DNA from 3 places in the Colwellia sp. 6M3 genome. Region 3 is predicted to be linked to each of the others. Evidence: predicted binding sites of a transcription regulator. Region 3 holds the regulator's gene; each other region holds the start of a gene.
The links. The regulator sigma-54, encoded in region 3, starts transcription at its own class of promoters, with help from an activator protein. The targets are predictions, from matches to a motif close to GTTGGCACGNNNNTNGNNT.
Positions count from the first base shown of each region.

Region 1: the regulator sigma-54 is predicted to act here: its motif matches at 3,479-3,497, upstream of H4J50_RS00280 (P-II family nitrogen regulator).
Region 2: the regulator sigma-54 is predicted to act here: its motif matches at 2,855-2,873, upstream of H4J50_RS00130 (PEP-CTERM sorting domain-containing protein).

Region 1 covers NZ_JACGWF010000001.1:57,169-64,008, forward strand. The annotation lists gene H4J50_RS00260 (DUF3581 family protein) at 40-753, opposite strand; gene H4J50_RS00265 (GIY-YIG nuclease family protein) at 885-1,157, opposite strand; gene H4J50_RS00270 (DUF2797 domain-containing protein) at 1,330-2,130, shown strand; gene H4J50_RS00275 (HDOD domain-containing protein) at 2,231-3,079, shown strand; gene H4J50_RS00280 (P-II family nitrogen regulator) at 3,532-3,870, shown strand; gene H4J50_RS00285 (ammonium transporter) at 3,880-5,145, shown strand; gene H4J50_RS00290 (Dyp-type peroxidase) at 5,342-6,265, shown strand; gene argR (transcriptional regulator ArgR) at 6,505-6,840, opposite strand, start outside.
Region 2 covers NZ_JACGWF010000001.1:18,053-24,892, forward strand. The annotation lists gene H4J50_RS19795 (prepilin-type N-terminal cleavage/methylation domain-containing protein) at 1-327, shown strand, start outside; gene H4J50_RS19800 (prepilin-type N-terminal cleavage/methylation domain-containing protein) at 383-853, shown strand; gene H4J50_RS00115 (prepilin-type N-terminal cleavage/methylation domain-containing protein) at 843-1,448, shown strand; gene H4J50_RS00120 (type II secretion system protein) at 1,448-2,275, shown strand; gene H4J50_RS00125 (pilus assembly PilX N-terminal domain-containing protein) at 2,265-2,732, shown strand; gene H4J50_RS00130 (PEP-CTERM sorting domain-containing protein) at 2,929-3,468, shown strand; gene H4J50_RS00135 (DUF6701 domain-containing protein) at 3,725-6,840, shown strand, end outside.
Region 3 covers NZ_JACGWF010000003.1:35,651-42,490, forward strand. The annotation lists gene H4J50_RS01250 (KpsF/GutQ family sugar-phosphate isomerase) at 1-363, shown strand, start outside; gene kdsC (3-deoxy-manno-octulosonate-8-phosphatase KdsC) at 365-910, shown strand; gene lptC (LPS export ABC transporter periplasmic protein LptC) at 907-1,473, shown strand; gene lptA (lipopolysaccharide transport periplasmic protein LptA) at 1,505-1,984, shown strand; gene lptB (LPS export ABC transporter ATP-binding protein) at 1,985-2,716, shown strand; gene H4J50_RS01275 (RNA polymerase factor sigma-54) at 2,777-4,282, shown strand; gene hpf (ribosome hibernation promoting factor) at 4,318-4,605, shown strand; gene ptsN (PTS IIA-like nitrogen regulatory protein PtsN) at 4,635-5,087, shown strand; gene rapZ (RNase adapter RapZ) at 5,094-5,948, shown strand; gene H4J50_RS01295 (HPr family phosphocarrier protein) at 5,955-6,233, shown strand; gene mgtE (magnesium transporter) at 6,741-6,840, shown strand, end outside.

The DNA.
Region 1 (6,840 bases), on a different contig from region 3:
CGAGCCGTTTAAATCTGGTGGGTATTTTGAGGTTTGTGATTATCTCTGTGTTAAATATTGTGCTTTTGTATCATTGTATTGAGTAACAATATTATCAATAGTTTCTTGGCAATAATCTCTTAAACCACTTAATAGCATGAATTTCTTGCCGTTCCCGATCACTTGACCTTTTGAAACTAAATCAAATGATAAGCAGGCATTTCCGCGTTTACCATCAATATCGAGTGTGGTTGACGATAACTTTAATGTCACTTCTTCAAAATCTAGATTATCGAGATGAATTGACATACTTTCGTACATGATCATAGGGCGAGTAGGGTTGATCATAACCTGGCATTCTTTCATTAATTCGACAAGAATATGAGGAAAGGTGTGTCCTGAAAACTCAACATAAGCTCGAGTTAACGCCGTGATGGTTTTGCTACTCTTTGTGTAGTCACCCGATACAGACATATTCAGATATTCTTTTTGATTATCGTCAACAATACTCGCTGCAGTGGTTATTTCTGTTGGAATCGTTAACTTAGTAGCATCGGTAACCATACCTGAGAACTTAAAACTCATTTCTTTGTGTAAACCAGCACGCTCTAAAATTAATGAAAACAGCAAGTCACCAGGCACACAGAAACGCTTTGCTTGTATATCATGAAGCGGATTAAAATCGTCAGCAATTTGCTTTGCAAAATCGCTCGCCTGTTGACGTGTGAAACTAATTTTATCATCCGTAATTTGGCAATAATTTTCTAAAAACATGGCTATTTACTATCACTTTAAGGTGTTGAAATCGGCGCTATTCTATCAGTATGATGGATTAAGATCGAAGTTTATTCATCTTTAACAGACAAAGCAGACCAGTAATTGTAGGGCCTTTAGAGGTTTGTTGGTTATTTATGTGAGTCACTGGAATGAAAATATTGAGACACAAGTTGCTCTTTATTTTGCTTACTCAACTGCTTAAGCTGATATTCACGACGACTTGCTTCCTGACGATTTAATTGCGGCTCAGCATAGACTAATGTGACTGGTCGACGGACACGAGTATACTTTGCTGCTTTTTTGTTGCACTCGTTGTGCTCATACAAACGTCGTTCAAGTGACGTAGTAATGCCGGCATAAAGGCTGTTGTCAGCACAGCGAAGAAAATAAACATACCACATAAATTAAGTGTCTGATCGGTGAACTATTCACGCATTTTCGCAACTTTTGTCTAGATATTCGAGGTATTATTGAATTAATGCTAGCTGCTAGAAGTCGATTTTTATATTATTACACCCTAAAAAAATAATAGGTTGAGATATGTTGCAAATAGAAGCGGGTGCTCTGCGCAAAATGCGAGCGGATTTAGACGCAGACGGTACGGTAAATTATCGTATGGTTTTAGGCGAACAAGAAGTCGAATTAAATCCACTTATTTCCAAGCACCTGACGCTAAATTTTACCGGCCATATAGATTGTCAGCACTGTGGTCGAAAAATTAAAAAGAGTTATTCTCAAGGCTATTGTTACCCTTGTATGCAAAAATTAGCACAATGCGATATGTGTATTATGAAGCCAGAAACTTGTCATTTTGAGCAAGGCACTTGTCGAGATCCGCAATGGGGAGAAAGCAATTGTATGATCCCGCATTATGTTTATTTGGCAAATACTTCAGGTTTAAAAGTCGGTATTACGCGTCATACACAAATACCTACTCGCTGGATTGATCAAGGTGCCACTCAAGCATTGCCTATCTTTAAAGTAAGTACTCGCTTACAGTCTGGTTTAGTAGAAATTGCTTTAGCGGAGTTTATCGCGGATAAAACCAATTGGCGCGCAATGCTCAAAGGTAGTGCTGAAAACATAGATCTAAAAGCAATTGCAGAAGAGCTAAAACCAAAAATAGCAGAAAAATTAGCAAGTGTTAGCCTTAAGTATGGCACTGATGCTGTCATAGCATTAGATGAAGATATTGTAGATTTACATTTTCCTGTAACGCAATATTTAACCAAAATTTCATCTTTTAACTTTGATAAAACAGCTGAGGTTTCAGGTGTTTTACTTGGTATAAAAGGGCAATATTTAATTTTTGACACCGGTGTTATTAATATCAGGAAGTTTACCTCTTACCATGTAAGCTTGAAGGCAAGTTAATTATTTTATTTGATATTACATAGGCTAAACTAAACTTATTACTTGAGATTGTATTTATAATTGAGTTATTTGTAGCGATGAATGAGATTTTAGGATCATTATGATGAATGAAAACGACTATGCACAACAAGCCAGTGAAATATTTGTACTTTCAGATTCTTTTATCCGTATTAAAGAGCTGATCGATGATGACAATTCTACGATTGACGATATTGCTGACGTAATAATATTGGATCCTGCATTAGCAGGAACCATATTAAAACTCGCTAATAGTTCACTTTTTAGCTACCCAGGTAAAATTGACACCATATCAAAAGCTGTTTTGGTGTTAGGTATTACTGAAGTTTATAATTTGGTTATCGCCTTTTTCACTAGTCGTGCATTTAAAGCGTTAGACGTAGAACAAGACTATTTAGATGATTTTTGGTGTAAAAGTGTAGATTGCGCACTAATAGTAAAGTATCTAGGTGTTAACCTGAGAATTCCCAATGCAGAGCGCTTATTTCTTATTGGTCTTCTACATAATTTGGGTGAACTTGTTGTTCAACAAATAGCCCCTGAGAAAGCCGTAGTTGCGAACAAATTTACCGCTACTGAATTGCCGTGGGATAAACAAAAAAAGACACTTGGCTTTACCTATGCTGATTGCGCTGCAGAGCTTTTAAAACAATGGCAATTGCCTTTTAGTATTATAGAGCCTATTCGTAATCAAGATAATAGCGACTTTACTTACAGTACAGACGAAATTAAATTACTCTATTTATCAAAAAGAATTATGTTGAGTCAATTCGACTGCAGTGCACACGATGCTGAGTTGTTATTTCCTGATAATGCTATGCAACAGTTACTTATTGACGATGAAATGCTACAAGGAACAATTAATTATTGTGATTTCGAGCGTTTGAGTATTTTATCGATTATTAACCCCAGTGCCGCTACCATTTTTTAGTGGCTAAATTACTGATGGTCATCATGTTTAAAACCTATTCAATATGATGGTCATTGCATTTCACTTTTAGACATTCGTAACGTTAAGCTGATTGATATAGGTTAGTCTGCAGCCTAGTTATTTTGGCTAAACTTACCGACATTAGTTTGTTTACAGTACAAAAATAATCACTGTTAATTCATTTTTTCTTTTTAAATTTAAGTCTCCTATTGATTAAATTTATATCAATACGCAAGTCTTTCTTCGTTAAATTACGTTTCTCTATAAAATACTTTACGCCCCTCCATCATGGTAATAAATGTTGCACCAGTTGCTCTCAAATCAATTTGATTCGCACTATTGTGGTGCGTTTATCTCGGCATGAAAATCACTAACCTTTTGTTTTTAATTGTTATTTTTTTTGGCATAAAGCTTGATAAGGAATAGTTAATAATAATTAAGGGAAATATAACATGAAACTAGTAAGCGCAATTATAAAGCCATTCAAGCTTGATAATGTCAGAGAGGCCATTTCTGAGATAGGCATTGAAGGTTTAACTGTTAGTGAAGTTAAAGGCTTTGGTCGTCAAAAAGGTCATACCGAATTATATCGTGGTGCTGAATACCAGGTAGACTTTTTACCGAAAGTTAAACTTGAAATCGCTGTAAATGATGAGTTTGTACAACGGTTAGTTGATGCGATAGCTGAAGCGGCGCATACCGGTAAAATTGGTGATGGCAAAATATTTGTTTATGACCTTGAGCAAGCCGTACGAATTCGTACTGGTGAACAAGACATAGAAGCGATATAGGAGAAAATCATGGAACAAAATATTTTTCAACTACAGTACGCAATGGACACTTTTTATTTTCTAATTTGTGGTGCCTTAGTCATGTGGATGGCTGCTGGCTTTTCAATGTTAGAAGCTGGTTTAGTTAGAGCTAAAAATACCACAGAAATTTTAACTAAAAACGTCGCTCTTTATGCTATTTCTTGCATGATGTATTTATTTGTCGGTTACGACATTATGTACGGTGGCGGCATGTTTTTATCAGGTATAGAAACGGTTGATCCTGCAAAAGTGTTAGCTGATTTCTCTACAAGAGAAGATGGTTTCACTGGCGCGGCAATATATTCAGCTGCATCAGACTTCTTTTTCCAAGTAGTTTTTGTAGCAACAGCGATGTCTATTGTGTCAGGTGCCGTTGCTGAGCGTATGAAGTTATGGGCATTTTTAGCTTTTGCGGTTGTGTTAACGGGTGTGATTTATCCAATGGAAGGTAGCTGGACTTGGGGTGGTAACGCCGTGTTTGGTTTATACACACTTTCAGAGCTTGGATTCTCAGATTTTGCTGGTTCAGGTATTGTACATATGGCCGGTGCAGCAGCAGCCTTAGCTGGTGTTTTACTGTTAGGTGCTCGTAAAGGTAAATACGGTAAAAATGGTCAAATAAACGCTATACCAGGTTCAAACTTACCTATGGCAACTTTAGGTACCTTTATTTTATGGATGGGTTGGTTTGGTTTTAACGGCGGTTCAGTGTTAAAGCTAGGTGATATTGCTAGTTCACACTCAGTGGCTTTGGTTTTCTTAAATACCAATGCCGCAGCTGCAGCCGGTGCTATAGCAGCATTAGTATTTGCTAAATTGTTATTCAAAAAAGCTGATTTAACCATGGCACTCAATGGTGCATTAGCAGGCCTAGTTGTTATTACCGCAGAGCCATCTACACCAACACCTATACAAGCTACACTGTTTGGCGCAATTGCAGGTATTGTTGTCGTGTTATCAATTATCAGCTTAGATAAAATAAAAATTGATGATCCTGTCGGTGCTATTTCAGTACATGGTGTTGTTGGTTTACTAGGTTTATTACTAGTGCCTGTGACAAATAGTGGTTCAAGCTTTAGCGGCCAATTAATTGGTGCGGCAACTATTTTTGTTTGGGTATTCGCTACAAGCTTTGTTGTTTGGTTTATTTTGAAAAAATTAATCGGCATTAGAGTAAGTGAAGATGATGAATATGAAGGTTGTGATAAATCGGATTGTGGTATGGAAGCTTACCCTGAGTTTACTCGTGGCTAAGTCACGCTAAAACTAGTCGCTTTAAAACCATTAAGCCTGTGTATTCATTTACACAGGCTTATTTTTTTACCGATTACTACTTCAACTTAACGCTATAAAATAGTCTAACGTTGAAATATTTTTCAAAGTTTACTGCCATTAGTCATAAACTGTGTAAAATTAGGTATTAATCGATTTTTTTATTAGTGGATATTAGATGGCAAGAGAGCAGTTTGGCGTGTGTGCAGAGCCTAGCCTTCATGGTTATTATTTATTATTTAATGCCTTAGATGATAACTATTTGTTTTTGCGTAAAGCACTATCACGGTTGCCAGCTTTATTTGATAAATATGCTGATCGTTTTTCTGAAGCTAATTTAGCTGGTGTTATTGCTATTGGTACCAACTTTTGGGATGAACTTTATCCCCATGGGCGACCTAAGCATTTGCGTCAATTTCCAGAAATGGCGATTGAAGATTGCACAGCGCCCTCGAATAATTACGATTTGTATATTGAAATTCGCGGTGATCGTGCAGACGTAAATCACATTGTTGCGACTAAGGTCTGTCAGTTATTAGCTGACAGTGTTGAGTTGGTTGAACAAGTAAGAGCTTTTCGATTTTTAGATGGCCGTGATTTAACGGGTTTTGTTGATGGCACTGAAAACCCACAAGGTCATCATCGTCGACGTGTGGCCTTGATTAACGATGAACAAGATGCTGAATTCGCTTCAGGCAGCTATTTACATATTCAGCGATACCGTCATAACCTGAACTTATGGAATTCATTAGAAGTGAAAGAACAAGAAGACGTTTTTTCACGTACTAAAGTTAATAATGAAGAGTATTCAGAAGAAAACAAAGCGCCCACATCTCATATAAAACGCGTGAATTTAAAAGATAGTGAAGGCAAAAGTATTGAAATATTAAGACAAAGCATGCCTTATGGAGATATGAAGCTGCAAGGGTTGTTTTTTGTTTCTTATTGCCACTCACCTGAGCCATTCGAATTAATGCTAAAAAGTATGATTGGCGGTGATGCACATGGTCACAGTGACCACATGCTTAAATATACTCAAGCCGAAACTGGCGCAGCATTTTTTGTACCTAGCTTAAATATTTTGGCAAAGTTGGGTGAGTAACGCTGATAAAATTAAGAAAGCGAGCTTAAAATAACCAGGCTGATTTTCTGCATATATGCTTAGTGTCGCTGAATTTATATTTTAGTATCTTTTGCTAATTTTAAAGGTAGGTTAGCTTTCAAAGGCTGCAGTATAAAGATACATAACCCTTATTCAGTCATTACTCAGTACTTGATCAGAATCACTAATTTAGTTTGATTTATTAAGCTAAATTAGTGATATAAATTTAGCTTAATCAGTTAAGTTAGATTTTTTAAGAATAAATCTTCAAGTCTCGAAATGGTTTGTTTAATTGCTTTGACGTCAGTTGGGGCAATGAAGATGGTGTCGTCACCTGCAATCGTACCTAAAACACCATCACTTTTACTTAAGCTGTCCAGTAAGCGAGCGATTAGCTGTGCTGCTCCAGGGCTTGTTCTAATGATTATCATTACATCGTTATGTTCAATATCAAGAACAAGTTGCTTAAGTGGGCTTTTAGCTGTTGGCATTCCTAGCTCTGCAGGCAAGCAGTAAACCATTTCTTGGCGGGCATTACGCGTACGTACCGCACCAAACTTGCTTAACATCCGTGA
Region 2 (6,840 bases), on a different contig from region 3:
GTTCATAGCAAGTCTTTGGTTAAAGGTAATCAAAAAGAAGTTGATAGTACTATTAACTTAGGTGATGGTGCTGGCTTTAGTAACGATGGGGAGTTTTTTATAACCTATGGTTATCCATTTGCGAATGAAAGTGAGTGGAAGCGTATAATAGATTTAGACGATAACTTTATTTATCTAGAGATAGGAAGTAGCTCAACAAGATCTTTAGTGATATATCGTAAAGACTCACCCGCCCCAACAAACTTTAACTCACCATGCATTTTGTATTATAGAGCTGCCGAAAACGAAAACTCTAGACCTGAATTTATTCTGAATAAGTGTATTTAAAGTTCAAAGGCTGAGCGAGGAAACAATATTGATTAATAAAAAGTCGTTAGCATACTTGCCTCGGCAGAGAAGCTTTGGGTTTACATTAATAGAACTAATTATTGTGATAATTATACTGGGTATTCTCTCAGTAACAGTAGTACCTAAGTTTTTTACGGCTAAAGGCTATTCTGAATACACTTATCGCTCAGATGCAATTGCAAAGTTGCGTTTGATACAAACTAAAGCTATGCAACAAACTAATAGTGATTATTGCCATAGGGTGTTAGTAACTACAACACAGTTAGGTACACCTGATAATTGTGGAATATCACCAAGTTTTACCTCACCATGGCAACAAAGTGCTTCAAAATTACAAATAGATATTAACGATAATATTACATTCATTACTAACTTTTCCGGCAATAGTTTTTTATTCGATAATATGGGGCGACCTTCTTGTAGCACACCTTGTGTAATCACCATTAAAGGTGAACAAAGTATAAGCATTCAAATTGAATCTGAGGGCTATATTCATGCTATCTAAGCAAAATAGCTATGCATTACAAGTCTCTCTAACAAAAGCTGGACAACAAGGTTTTACTTTAATTGAAACCATTGTTGGTATTGTAGTGTTGTCTATCGCTTTTTCAATATTTACAACGTTAATTTATCCTTTAGCTAACCAAAGCGCTGAGCAAGTACATCAAATTAAAGCAGCAGAGCTTGGCCAGTCAATGATTAACGAAATCTTGGGTAAAGCCTTTGATGAAAATTCAGAAATGTCAGGCGGCTTTTATCGATGCGGTGAAGACCAAAATAATGATGGTGAAATTAAGTCGAGTGATGGCGAAACATGTTCGACAGTTTTAGCTAATGAAGAGGGGGCTGAGAGAGAGTTATTTGATGATGTAGATGATTATAATGGCTTATCAATCATTGAAAGCTCGTTAGGAGATACTGATTCATTAGTTGATATGTATGTCGGTTATCAAGTTAATGTCACTGTTATTAACGATAGTGACTATGATGGTGATAATGATGGTGCGGATAATAACTATACTGCTAAGCTTATTACTGTAACGATAACAACTCCACAAGATTTTAAATTTGTTTTTTCAGTTTATCGAGTAAATTTCTGATGCCACAGCTACGACGATATCAACAAGGCTTTACTTTGGTAGAGTTAGTAACGGTCATAGTGATTTTAGGTGTGCTAGCGACTAGTATTACTTCATTTTTACGTTTTGGTACTAAAAGTTATACTGACGCTGCCGATCGTGAGGCATTAATATCTACGGCAAGATTTGTTGTGGAACGGTTAAATCGTGAAGTAAGACATGCACTACCCAATAGCATTCGTACCATTGGAGATAATAATCAATGCTTAGAGTTTGTTCCAATAGATAAAAGCGCCATCTATTTGGATATTCCTGTAGCACCTGAAGCACCTAGTAATAGTGTTAAAGTGGTTATGTTAGAAGACTTACTTAAAGCAACAACCAAATATGTGTCGGTTTATGCTCTAAATAGTAACGATATATATGCTACTTCATCAGGGGTGATCGAAACTTTTGCTTCAGTAAATAACTCAAGAGACAAACAAGTACCTTCAACAATTAACTTTGCAAGTAATATACTTTTTAACACCGAGTCACCTACTAGTCGTTTATACTTTATAGAACCACCAGTTAGTTATTGTGTTGAAAGTAAATCAATTTTCCGTTATCAAGGTTACGGTTTTGGTAATTACGTGAGTAGTGGATTGCCCAGCGTGAGTGCAACAACATCTCGTGTATTAATGGCCGAGAATATTGCTAATTACTCAACTTCTGACAATGTTGCCCCTTTTAGAACCTTTCCTGCAACCTTACAAAGAAATGGGCTAGCACTTACTAGGTTTAAGTTTGCTCGTAACTTAGAGGAGGTTGCATTTAATAATGAGATACAAGTGCCGAATGTCCCGTGAAGGAAAGCTTACCTTAGCGACTAAGTGCTCAAATATTACCCTAAAAAAATCTAAGCAGAAGGGGAGTGCATTAGTTATCGCTATTTTTATTATTATCGTATTGTCTGCATTGGGAGCGGCTTTAGTGAAGATGCTGGACTCAAGTCAAGAGGGAGTAGCCTATGAGGTTTTAGGTACTCGTGCTTATACTGCAGCGCAGAGTGGCTTGCAATGGCAGTTATCTGAAGTTTTTCCGTTAAACAGTGGTGCTATCGCATGTAAAAGCCAAACAGCCATTAACAGTAGAACCCCTACTTTTAATAATACACAGGGCTTAGCTCAATGTATTATTAACGTTACTTGTACTGACTTTGAACTAGATAGTATCCGTTATTACACCATCACAAGTTCAGGCGAGTGTGCTCTTGATGGCGAAGTAACTTCGAGAAAAGTTGCTGTCGAAGCACGTAGCTTATAACAGGCTAAAGCACACAAATAAAATTTCGCCATTTTCAGTATAACTGTTGGTTTTTTTTACACTCTTGCGATTGAATAATACAACAATATTTTAATAGTACTGATTTAAAAGGTTTTTTATGTTTTGGCGCGAAGATTGCATTCTTTAGGTTTAGTTGCATTACTTACTGCTGTTTTTCATTAGTTGAGGTTTTATAATGATCAAGTATTCATTCAAATTAATTACCATTTTATTCTTATTAGTTACTAGTTCTGCATTTGCAGGATATATAGAGACTGATCTTACCGAAGACACATATATAACTTATGGTGGCTATGATTGGACCTGGGCATCACCAGTAAATACTAGCGTATACAAAAGTACTGATTTTTCTCAGAGCTATGAAAATATATTTAAAGACGCGGATTCACGCACTGGCTGGATGACATTTATAAGTGGTAGTGACTTAGATAATATCTTTCGAGAGCTTACTTTAGTTGATTTTACCAATAATGGAAGAATTATACATTCAGCGCAATATTGGAATTCATTTTTTACTGAGGTCGACTCTAACAATTTTCATAGACGAAAAGGCGTAAAGTTGGGAGATAGTGCATCTGTTTTTAATGATTACGAAACATTCTATGTTCGTTCGTCAGTAGCACAAGCTCCTGCTGTTGTTCCTGAACCAACAACATTATTTATATTCGGCGCAGGCCTTTTAGGTTTTGCACTTCGTAAGCGAAAAATAAAGTAACTTAACAACACATGTACCAAACCCGCTAACTGCGGGTTTTTTTTACGCTATGATTTAATCAACACTTCGATTGTTTAACAGATACTCTATAAAAATAAAGTATCGGTTCTGTCTAATCTATTGTTAATTCGATAAAATTACGGTTAACTAACTAGGTAAAGCTTTATCATTCCTGACTTTATAAACTGTGGTAGGATTGTATAAACAATATATAGTAGTTTTTGTAAATAAAAACAGTAGCGTAAAGGTCGGTATTATGAGTTTTTCAAAGTGGTTCATTACTTTCATTATCACTGTTATTTCAGTTTATTCTAACCCACTTTTGGCTGCACTATGCCCAGCTGTATTCCCCGATGTTATTGCCACTCACGGCAATAAAGAAAAAAATAGTAACATTACTTTTGGTCGAGCAGCACAAGTCAAAAACAACCCTGATACAGTATTAACCACTCGCGCAATACAGTTCACGGCTACACCTCTTCTTCCTACTTGTGATAGTGCTGAGTGTTCTGCATCTAATAGTTCTTCGGCGTTATCGGAGCCTGAGTTTGATAATAATAAAAGTTCACAAGATGTTACCGTTACTGACGGCGGTTCAATTACTTTTGGTCTTTTAGGTGTTAATGAATATCGTGAAGTAAACATCAATATCATTGACACAAATGCCGATCCCAAACCTGTCCCCAATTTTGCGACATTAAATTTTGGTAACGATTTCGACACTTACCATTTTAAAAAATTTAATTTAGGGGTTAATACCACGCTAAATCTCATGGCTGGTAAAAGTTACTTTTTTGAAGAAATGACAATTCAGGAAGCCACAACAATAAATGTTGTAGGCCAGGGTACAGCGATAGTTTACATTAAAAAAAAGCTGACTTTTCCCGCAGATACACAAGTTAACTCACCCATTAAGGCCAGTGGTGACGTAACTAAATTAGTGATGCATGTTGATGATGATCTTATACTTAAAAGTGGTGTGACTTTTTCTGGGGCGCTTTACGCCAAAGATATTACTTTTACCGCGGCAAGCTTTTTATACGGTGTTTCAGCAGGCGAGAAAGTTATTATCGAAGAGGGGTCGTTACTTACTTACGATGCTAGAGTTTTTGATGCTGAGTTTGGTCGAGTTTGTGGACCAGAAGATAATACAGTTGCCCCCATTGCAAACTATAAGTTCGACGAAAAAGAATATGCTGATGTAAACGGAGAAGTTAAAGATAGTATCGGATCATTTCACGGCAGGGCTAAATTTTCTCAACCTGTGGAGGGGAAGGTTTGTCGGGCAATCGATTTGTCGACCACAGGTACAAGTGATTACGTAGTACTTGATGAAGCGGTTTTAGATGGACGCACTGAATTCAGTATTTCACTCTGGGCTAAAACTGCAAAAACAGGCTCGCAAAGTATACTTTCAGGCGCAACTTCAGGCAGTCACAATGAACTGCTTATGTGGTTTACGAATGCCACAAGCTTTAGACCTTATTTGCAAGATCAACAAAATGGCTCCTTATCTATTTCATCTATTGCCGGCGACACTTGGCGTCATTTAGTTTGGACACAAGGCAATGATAAAAGTTGTTTGTTTATCGATAAAGTTGCACAAGGGTGTTTAAACCAAACCACAACAAGAGTTGATATTACGAGTTTGATTCTAGGACAAGAGCAAGATAGTGTTGGAGGCAGGTTTTCGGCTTCTCAGGCCTTTAATGGCTTATTAGACGAAATAGTGATATTTGACCAAGTCATTGAGCAGAGCCAAATTGATCAAATATATGAATATCAGAACAATGGCTTGGGCCTTGATGGTGAACCTATCTCTTGTGGTGCTAACTTACTGCTTCAGTACTCAATGGAGGAAGCATCATGGAATGGTAATGCAGGCGAAGTGATTGATGAAACAGGAAACTTTAATACTCAAGGTATCAATGGCGTCACTACCGCTAAAAGCACACCAGCGTTAACGGGAAATCCTGGTACTTGTGGTTATGGTAACTTCGATGGTTTTGATGATTACATTCAGATTGATGATGACCCTAAATTAGATTTACAAAAAGAGCTAAGTATTAGCGTTTGGATTAACCCCAAATCGCTACCTACCACAGGTTTGAAAACGATTATTTCTAAAGACGAAAATTATGAGTTTCATTTGAATCCTGCTGGTGAGATTAATTGGTGGTGGCAAACACAATCGTTTTCGACTTCTGGAGCAGGTATTACTCCAGGCAATTGGTATCACGTTGCTATAACCTACGAAAGTGGTAAACAAGTGATATATATTAATGGTGTTGAAAAAGGTTCTAGAACGTTCACCGGAGACTTGATTTTAAACAACGACCCCTTGCAGATTGGTCAAGATCAAGGTATCGCGACTCGATTTTTTTCCGGCTTTATTGATGAAGTTCACCTCTTCGATGGTGCACTCTCGGCAGATGAAATTAATACTATTTATAACAAACGTCACGCATGTGCTGAACCCATTATTCATCATTATGAAATAGTGCATGACGGAAACGGCTTAACTTGTGCTGCTGAAGCCATTACCATTAAAGCTTGTACCAATAGTGACTGTACAATTGAAAGTACAGAGTCTGTAAGCTTAAACTTTAATATTACTAGTCCAACAACTGGCACTACAACAAAAGCTACCCCCACCTTCACGGGGAGTACAATTGTTAGTTTAAGTTATACCACCCCAGAAACTATCACTTTATCGATTGATGACGCTAGCATAGCAGCAAGCAATAGCGTTGAGTGTTCTGGTTTTGGTGCTAGTTGTGAAATGACCTTTGCTGATGCAGGTTTTAGATTTCTTTATGATGACACTAATAGTGAAACGATAGGTCATCAAACTGCCGCGGTAAACTTTAAAGAAGTATTAAAGTTACAAGCGGTTAAAAGTAATAACGGTGTTTGTGAAGGTGTTTTTAGCGGTAATGTGACTATTGGTTTGTCTCAACAAAATATGACACCAGACTTGGCTTTTAATGCCGGTTTAGCATTTCAATCCGGTGGTGTTGATATCGCAAAACATCCGCAGTTTACAGACAATGTTACCTTAGATTTTGGTAATGATAGTATTGCAATTATCCCTTCGCCAACCTACTTAGATGCGGGTAAAATTCGCTTAAATGCTAGGTACGCTAGTGGCGATATTGCTATTGTTGGTAGCTCTAATGATTTTTGGGTAAAGCCAGCAAGCTTTGAAATTACGGCCACGCATTTAAGTACGGTATTAAATGGCAGTACTGCGTTAAGTACCACAACGCATAAAGCCGGAGATAATTTCAATTTTAGCGTTAAGGCACTTAATTTTTCCGGCCAAACAACACAAAATTATAGACAATCTGACGGACAATTACAGCTCAAAGT
Region 3 (6,840 bases):
ATGCACAAAGATGAACGACTCCCAACGGTGACACAAAGTGCTAAAATAAAAGATGCCTTAGTTGAGATGTCGTTGAAAGGCTTAGGCATGACGGCTGTGGTTGACAGTGACAACATACTTGTCGGTCTTTTTACTGATGGTGATTTACGTCGTATTTTAGATGCTGAAATTAATATTCATCAAGATAGCATCACCAGTGTAATGACAAAAAATCCACTGGTAGCTAAACAAGATATGTTAGCGGCAGAAGCATTGAAAATTATGGAAGACAAAAAAATTAATGGCTTAATTATCGTCAACGATAATAATCAGCCAATTGGCGCGATGAATATGCATGACTTATTGAAATCAGGAGTGCTATAAATTGGACAGTTTATACGGAAAAGTTTCGCCAAGTGTTTGGCAAAAAGCACAAAAAATCAAACTCTTTGTTTGTGATATTGACGGCGTTTTTTCTGATGGCCGTATTTATTTAGGTAACAATGGTGAAGAATTAAAAGCTTTTCATACCAAAGATGGATATGGCATTAAAGCGCTAGGGGCTAGTGGTGTTGATGTTGGTGTAATTACAGGCAGAAAATCCAATATCGTACAAACTCGTATGACCGCATTAAACGTAAAACATATAGTGCAAGGCGAAGAAAACAAACTGCCAGCGTTGAAAGCAATGCTCGCTTCATTAAAGTTAAAGCCAGAACAAGTGGCTTACATCGGCGATGATATGCCTGACTTCGATTGTCTAAACTATGTTGGTTTTAGCATTGCAGTAAATGATGCACATCCCGCCATTTTAAACTTGTGTGACTACATAACTTATACCCGCGGTGGTTTTGGTGCGGTACGAGAAACCTGCGATCTTATTATGCAAAGCCAACAGACTTTAGCTAATGCGTCAGGTGCAAGTATATGAATCGCATAACTATTGCGACAATAGCACTTTTTTTACTCGCCTTAACAACCTACGGCATACTCGAATGGTTTGGCGCAGAAAAACAAACCAGCAATATTCTCGAAAGTGCCAATCAGCCAGAATTTATTGCTGAAAACCTCAACAGTGATGTTTACAAATCAACAGGCCCATTATCCTATAATGTTGAAGCCCAACGAATGGAACATTATGCTCAATTAGAGGTCACACACTTTGAATACCCACGTTACACCTTGTATCCAAAAAACAATAAACCGACTTGGCAAATAACCGCCAATGAAGGCACGCTATATAATAATAATCGTGTAAAATTAAAAAATCGCGTACGTTTAATCGCCACTGATGAAGAAAGTTTAATACAGGAAGTACACGGAAAAAATCTAGAAATGGACTTAAAAACAAATATTATCAGCTCAGAGCAAACAATCTTAATATTAGGTAAAGGATTTACTATGTATGGCTCAGGATTAATTGTAGACTTAAACACAACACAGATGACATTGACTGAACATGTACAAACCATTTATAAAAAAATTAAAAAATAACCTTATTTATTTTTCTGCATTTGCATTATTAATGCCGGCAGTAAATGCTGAAAAATTCGATGTTGACCAAGAAATTAAAATTTCTTCTTCACGCCAAGCAGCTGATCTGAAAAATAAAATATTCAGTTATATTGATAATGTCATTATCTCTCAAGGTTCGCTGACAATTAATGCCGAACTCGTACAGGTGATAACTCAAGATAAAAGCAATAATAAAATTTATATTGCGAAAGGTTCTCCTGCGACATTTGAGCAAACGCTGCAAGATGGTAGCCCTATCAATTTACAAGCCAATGAAATTCGTTATGAACCTGATTTGAATACGGTTGTTATTTCAGGTAATGCTTTGTTACGCCAAGAAGGTAGTGAAGTAAGTGGCAGTAAAATCACCTATAACTTCGAGACTGAATATGTCAATGCCGAAAGCTTAGAAAATGCTAAGGTTGAAACAGTATTGCAGCCAAAAAATAAAACTGAACCGCCAAAAAAATCTAAGGACAAGCAAGAGTAAATGTCTACTTCAACATTATCAGCCATTGGCCTTGCAAAAGCCTACAAAGGCAGAAAAGTCGTTAAAAACGTTAGTATGAAGGTTTCTGCTGGACAAATTGTTGGCTTATTAGGACCAAATGGCGCGGGTAAAACCACTTCGTTTTACATGATCGTTGGCTTAGTTAATAACGACAGTGGCTCAATTATTTTAAATGACGAAGATTTAACCTTATTGCCCATGCATGAACGTGCCCGCAAAGGTATTGGTTATCTACCTCAAGAAGCTTCAATTTTTCGCAAACTAACGGTTTATGACAACATAATGGCGATTTTACAAACCCGTAAAACGCTAACCGACGTTGAAAGAGAAGAAAAACTTGAGCATTTATTAGAAGAATTTAACATTGGTCATATCAAAGACAACCTCGGCATGAGCCTGTCTGGTGGTGAACGTCGACGAGTTGAAATAGCGCGAGCTTTAGCTGCAGATCCTAAATTTATTCTCCTTGATGAACCTTTTGCTGGTGTTGATCCAATTTCGGTAGGTGATATAAAAAAAATTATCCTACACTTAAAAGAACGTGGCATAGGTATCTTAATTACCGACCATAATGTACGTGAAACCCTCGATGTCTGTGAGCACGCCTATATTGTTAGTCACGGCGAGCTTATTGCCGAAGGTAACTCTACTGAAATACTTGCAAATCAACACGTAAGAGATGTATACCTTGGTGAACAATTCACGCTATAGTGAATAACAGACTTACTCGGTAACATACTAATGTACTTGAACAGGGAAAAGAAAACGTAAATGCGTCCTACTCTGCAACTCCGTATCGGACAACAATTAACGATGACCCCGCAATTGCAGCAGGCTATCAAGCTGTTGCAATTATCGACCTTGGATTTACAACAAGAAATTCAAGAAGCTCTTGAAAGTAACCCTTTACTTGAAGTTGATGAATCTCCCGACAACAATTCAGAAAACACCCCTGACAATTTAGAAGAAGCATACTCCGCTGGTATTGGCGATAGCGTAGAAATATCCTCAGATGGCAGCGAAGATTCTGCACCGACTATTGATGAAATAAGTTCATCAGAAGGCTTAGCAAAAACTGACATACCCGAAGAATTAAATAGTGATACAACGTGGGATGACAACTTTAGTGCCAGTGCGAGCAGTGGCGGTGTTGGTCATGCATCAGAAGATTATACCTATCAGGGTGAAACAAAAGACTCCTTACAAGACCATCTTATTTGGCAAATGGAACTAACACCATTTAGCGATACCGATAGAACAATTGCTATCGCTATTATTGAAGCTATAGATGATGCCGGCTACCTAACAGTTTCTGCAGACGAGATATTAGAAAGCGTAGGCATTGATGGTGTTGAACTTGATGAAATTGAAGTAGTGCTTAAACGGATTAACGTTTTTGATCCGGTGGGCGTAGCGGCTCGTTCAATTCCAGAGTGTTTACTTATTCAGCTCAACCAATTTTCAAAAGATACGCCTTGGCTCGCTGAAAGTAAGTTAGCGGTAACTGAGCATATCGAATTATTGGGTAATCGCGATTATCGCCAATTGATGCGAAAGTTACGCATTAAAGAAGACCAATTACGTGAAGTTATTCGCTTAATACAATCATTAGACCCTCGCCCGGGCGATAGTGTTATCAAGAGTGAAGAACAGTATGTTATTCCTGACGTGTCGGTTGAAAAGAAAAATGGTCGCTGGACTGTAGAGCTAAACCCAGACACAGCACCTAAGTTATCAGTAAATCAACAATATGCTGCCATGTCTCGCTCGATGAAATCATCAGCAGACAGTCAATTTATTCGCTCGAACTTGCAAGAAGCTAAATGGTTTATCAAAAGCCTTGAAAGCAGGAACGATACCTTGTTAAAAGTGTCCAATTGTATTGTACAGCGCCAGCAGGGTTTCTTTGAACATGGCCCTGAAGCTATGCGACCTATGGTTTTAAATGATATTGCCGAAGCGGTAGATATGCACGAATCGACTATTTCTCGTGTTACTACACAAAAGTATATGCATACACCCAGAGGCATTTTTGAGCTTAAATACTTCTTCTCTAGCCATGTAAGTACTGAAAATGGTGGTGAATGCTCATCAACCGCTATTCGTGAGTTAATTAAAAAACTTGTTGCCGCCGAAATACCCGCAAAGCCATTAAGCGACAGTAAAATCGCCGATATCTTGGCCGAACAAGGCATTAAAGTAGCAAGACGCACTATTGCCAAGTATCGAGAGTCACTCTCTATACCGCCGTCAAATCAACGTAAAAGCCTATTGTAGGCAGTCTTAATCACCAAAAAAGAGGAATGAAGCTTATGCAAATTAATCTTACTGGACACCATGTCGATGTTACCGACTCATTACGTGATTATGTTAATGCTAAATTTGAAAAAATAGAGCGCCACTTTGAACACATTAATAATGTACATGTGGTACTAACGGTTGAAAAATTGAACCAGATCGCTGAATCTACTGTGCATTTAACGGGCTCTGAGGTTCACGCTAAGGCTGAACATAACGATATGTACGCATCAATTGATGCATTAATTGATAAATTAGATCGCCAAATTTTGAAATACAAAGGCAAAATCAACAAGCATTAGCGCCAAGTCGCTTTAGGTTTTATAAGTTTATGAAGTTGCAAGATATCCTAACCCCGGAATGCACTATTTGTGCAGCACCGGGTTCCAGTAAAAAACGTATTCTAGAATACTTAAGTAGTCTGGCCGCTGAAAAATTGGTTGAACACGATACTTTTCAGCTACTAGAAAGCCTAGTTAAGCGCGAAAGAATGGGTTCTACCGGCATAGGAAATGGCATAGCGATACCGCATGGACGTTTAGATAATTCTACCCAACCCATTGCGGTGGTTATTACCACAGAAGAGCCGATAGATTTTGATGCGATAGATAATCGTCCTGTGGACATTTTTATTGCTTTATTTGTGCCCGAAAATGAATGCCAAAATCACCTGTGTACATTACAAAGTATCGCAAAAATTTTTCGTGAAAAACAATTTTGCAAACAAGTGCGTAAATGCCAAAGTAACCAAGAGCTGTTTCAGCTAATCCAACAGGCGAGTTAAGTCCCCATGAAGTTAATTATAGTCAGTGGTCGTTCAGGATCAGGTAAAAGTGTTGCATTACGCGTATTAGAAGATCTGGGCTACTATTGTGTAGATAACATACCGGTTAATTTGTTACCCGCTTTAATTCATACCGTCATTAATGATTATGAAAATGTTGCCGTCAGCCTAGATGTTCGAAACCTACCTGCTGATCCTAACGATGTACCCGAAATTATAGAATACTTACCTAATGCAGTAGAGTTAAGTTTACTTTATTTAGATGCCGACGATAGTGACCTTATCCGTCGTTTCAGCGAGACACGACGCTTACATCCGCTAATTAGACAAAATATAGCCTTAGACCAAGCCATAGCCTTAGAAAAAAAGCTTCTTGAACCTATCGCAAGTCGCGCACATTTATATATCAACACTAGCCAACTATCACCACATCAGCTGGCCGACTTAGTTAGAGAGCGTATACTAGGTAAAAAATCGGGTTCTATGGTGGTTGTTTTTGAATCTTTTGGCTTTAAACATGGCGTACCACAAGATGCAGACTATGTATTTGATGCGCGATTTTTACCTAACCCATTTTGGGATAAAGAACTTAAGGGCTTCACCGGATTAGATAAACCTGTGCAAGATTTCCTTGCTAGCCAACCTATTGTGACAAAGTTTATTTGGCAAATAAATAGCTTCATGATGACCTGGTTACCGCATCTAGAACGAAATAATCGCAGTTATATTACTATAGCGGTTGGTTGTACCGGCGGTATGCATCGCTCTGTATATATCACCGAATTACTCGCAAATAATATGCGTAAAGAACGTAAAGACGTGCAGTCTCGTCATCGCGATTTACCTGTTGCCACAACGTAACTTGCTATGAGCACACAAGCCAGCCGTTATGTTCTCATCATCAACAAGCTTGGGCTTCATGCCCGAGCGGCTTCTAAACTCGCACAATTAAGTCAAAAGTTTACCGCAAAAGTCACCATTGAATTAGACGACAATCATGCTGACGCTAACAGTATTATGGGCATAATGCTGCTTGCAGGTGCACAAGGTAAAACCGTTAAGGTAATTGCTACGGGTGAAGACGCTGAATTAGCACTCGAAGAAATTTGCCAACTTTTCAGCAACAAATTTGATGAAGCCGAGTAGCAAAACTCATATTTATTGTCGGCACCGTTAAGTCAATAAAAAAGCTGCGAAATATCGAAAATTACGGTAAACTCAACGCGTTAAATATTAACATTCGATACCATATAAAATAATGAATTAGCTAACTTATCGTTAAAGTTGGGAATTTAGCACAATCGAATTACCTCAAGCATATTCATTCTCGGCTTTGCCTGTAAAGTCGAAATGCATTACATATTCATTTAGTCGAATTTTCACTCATTTGGTATAATTTAATAGAAAGTTAATAATTGTCATTTATCATCGGGCTGTTTAACTTTTTTGGTTAATTTTTTTGGTTCAAGTTTACGAGACTAAAGTAACCTTAATTAACCTCAAAATAATGTAGTTTTCAATTATATATGGCGTACTCACACGTTAATTTGATTGTAATGCATAATATTCAGGTGCTAAATACCATATTAAACACCTGACAGTAAGTTCAACATCCTTAACAGTTTTCGTTTTGTAGCGGCAAAAGGTAAAAGTATGCCGGAAGTTTCCGAACAAGAATATAGTCACCAACGCCTCCAGCAGGTTAATGATGCCCTCGATAGCGGTATGTTTGTCTATGTCCGCAAGTTATTGC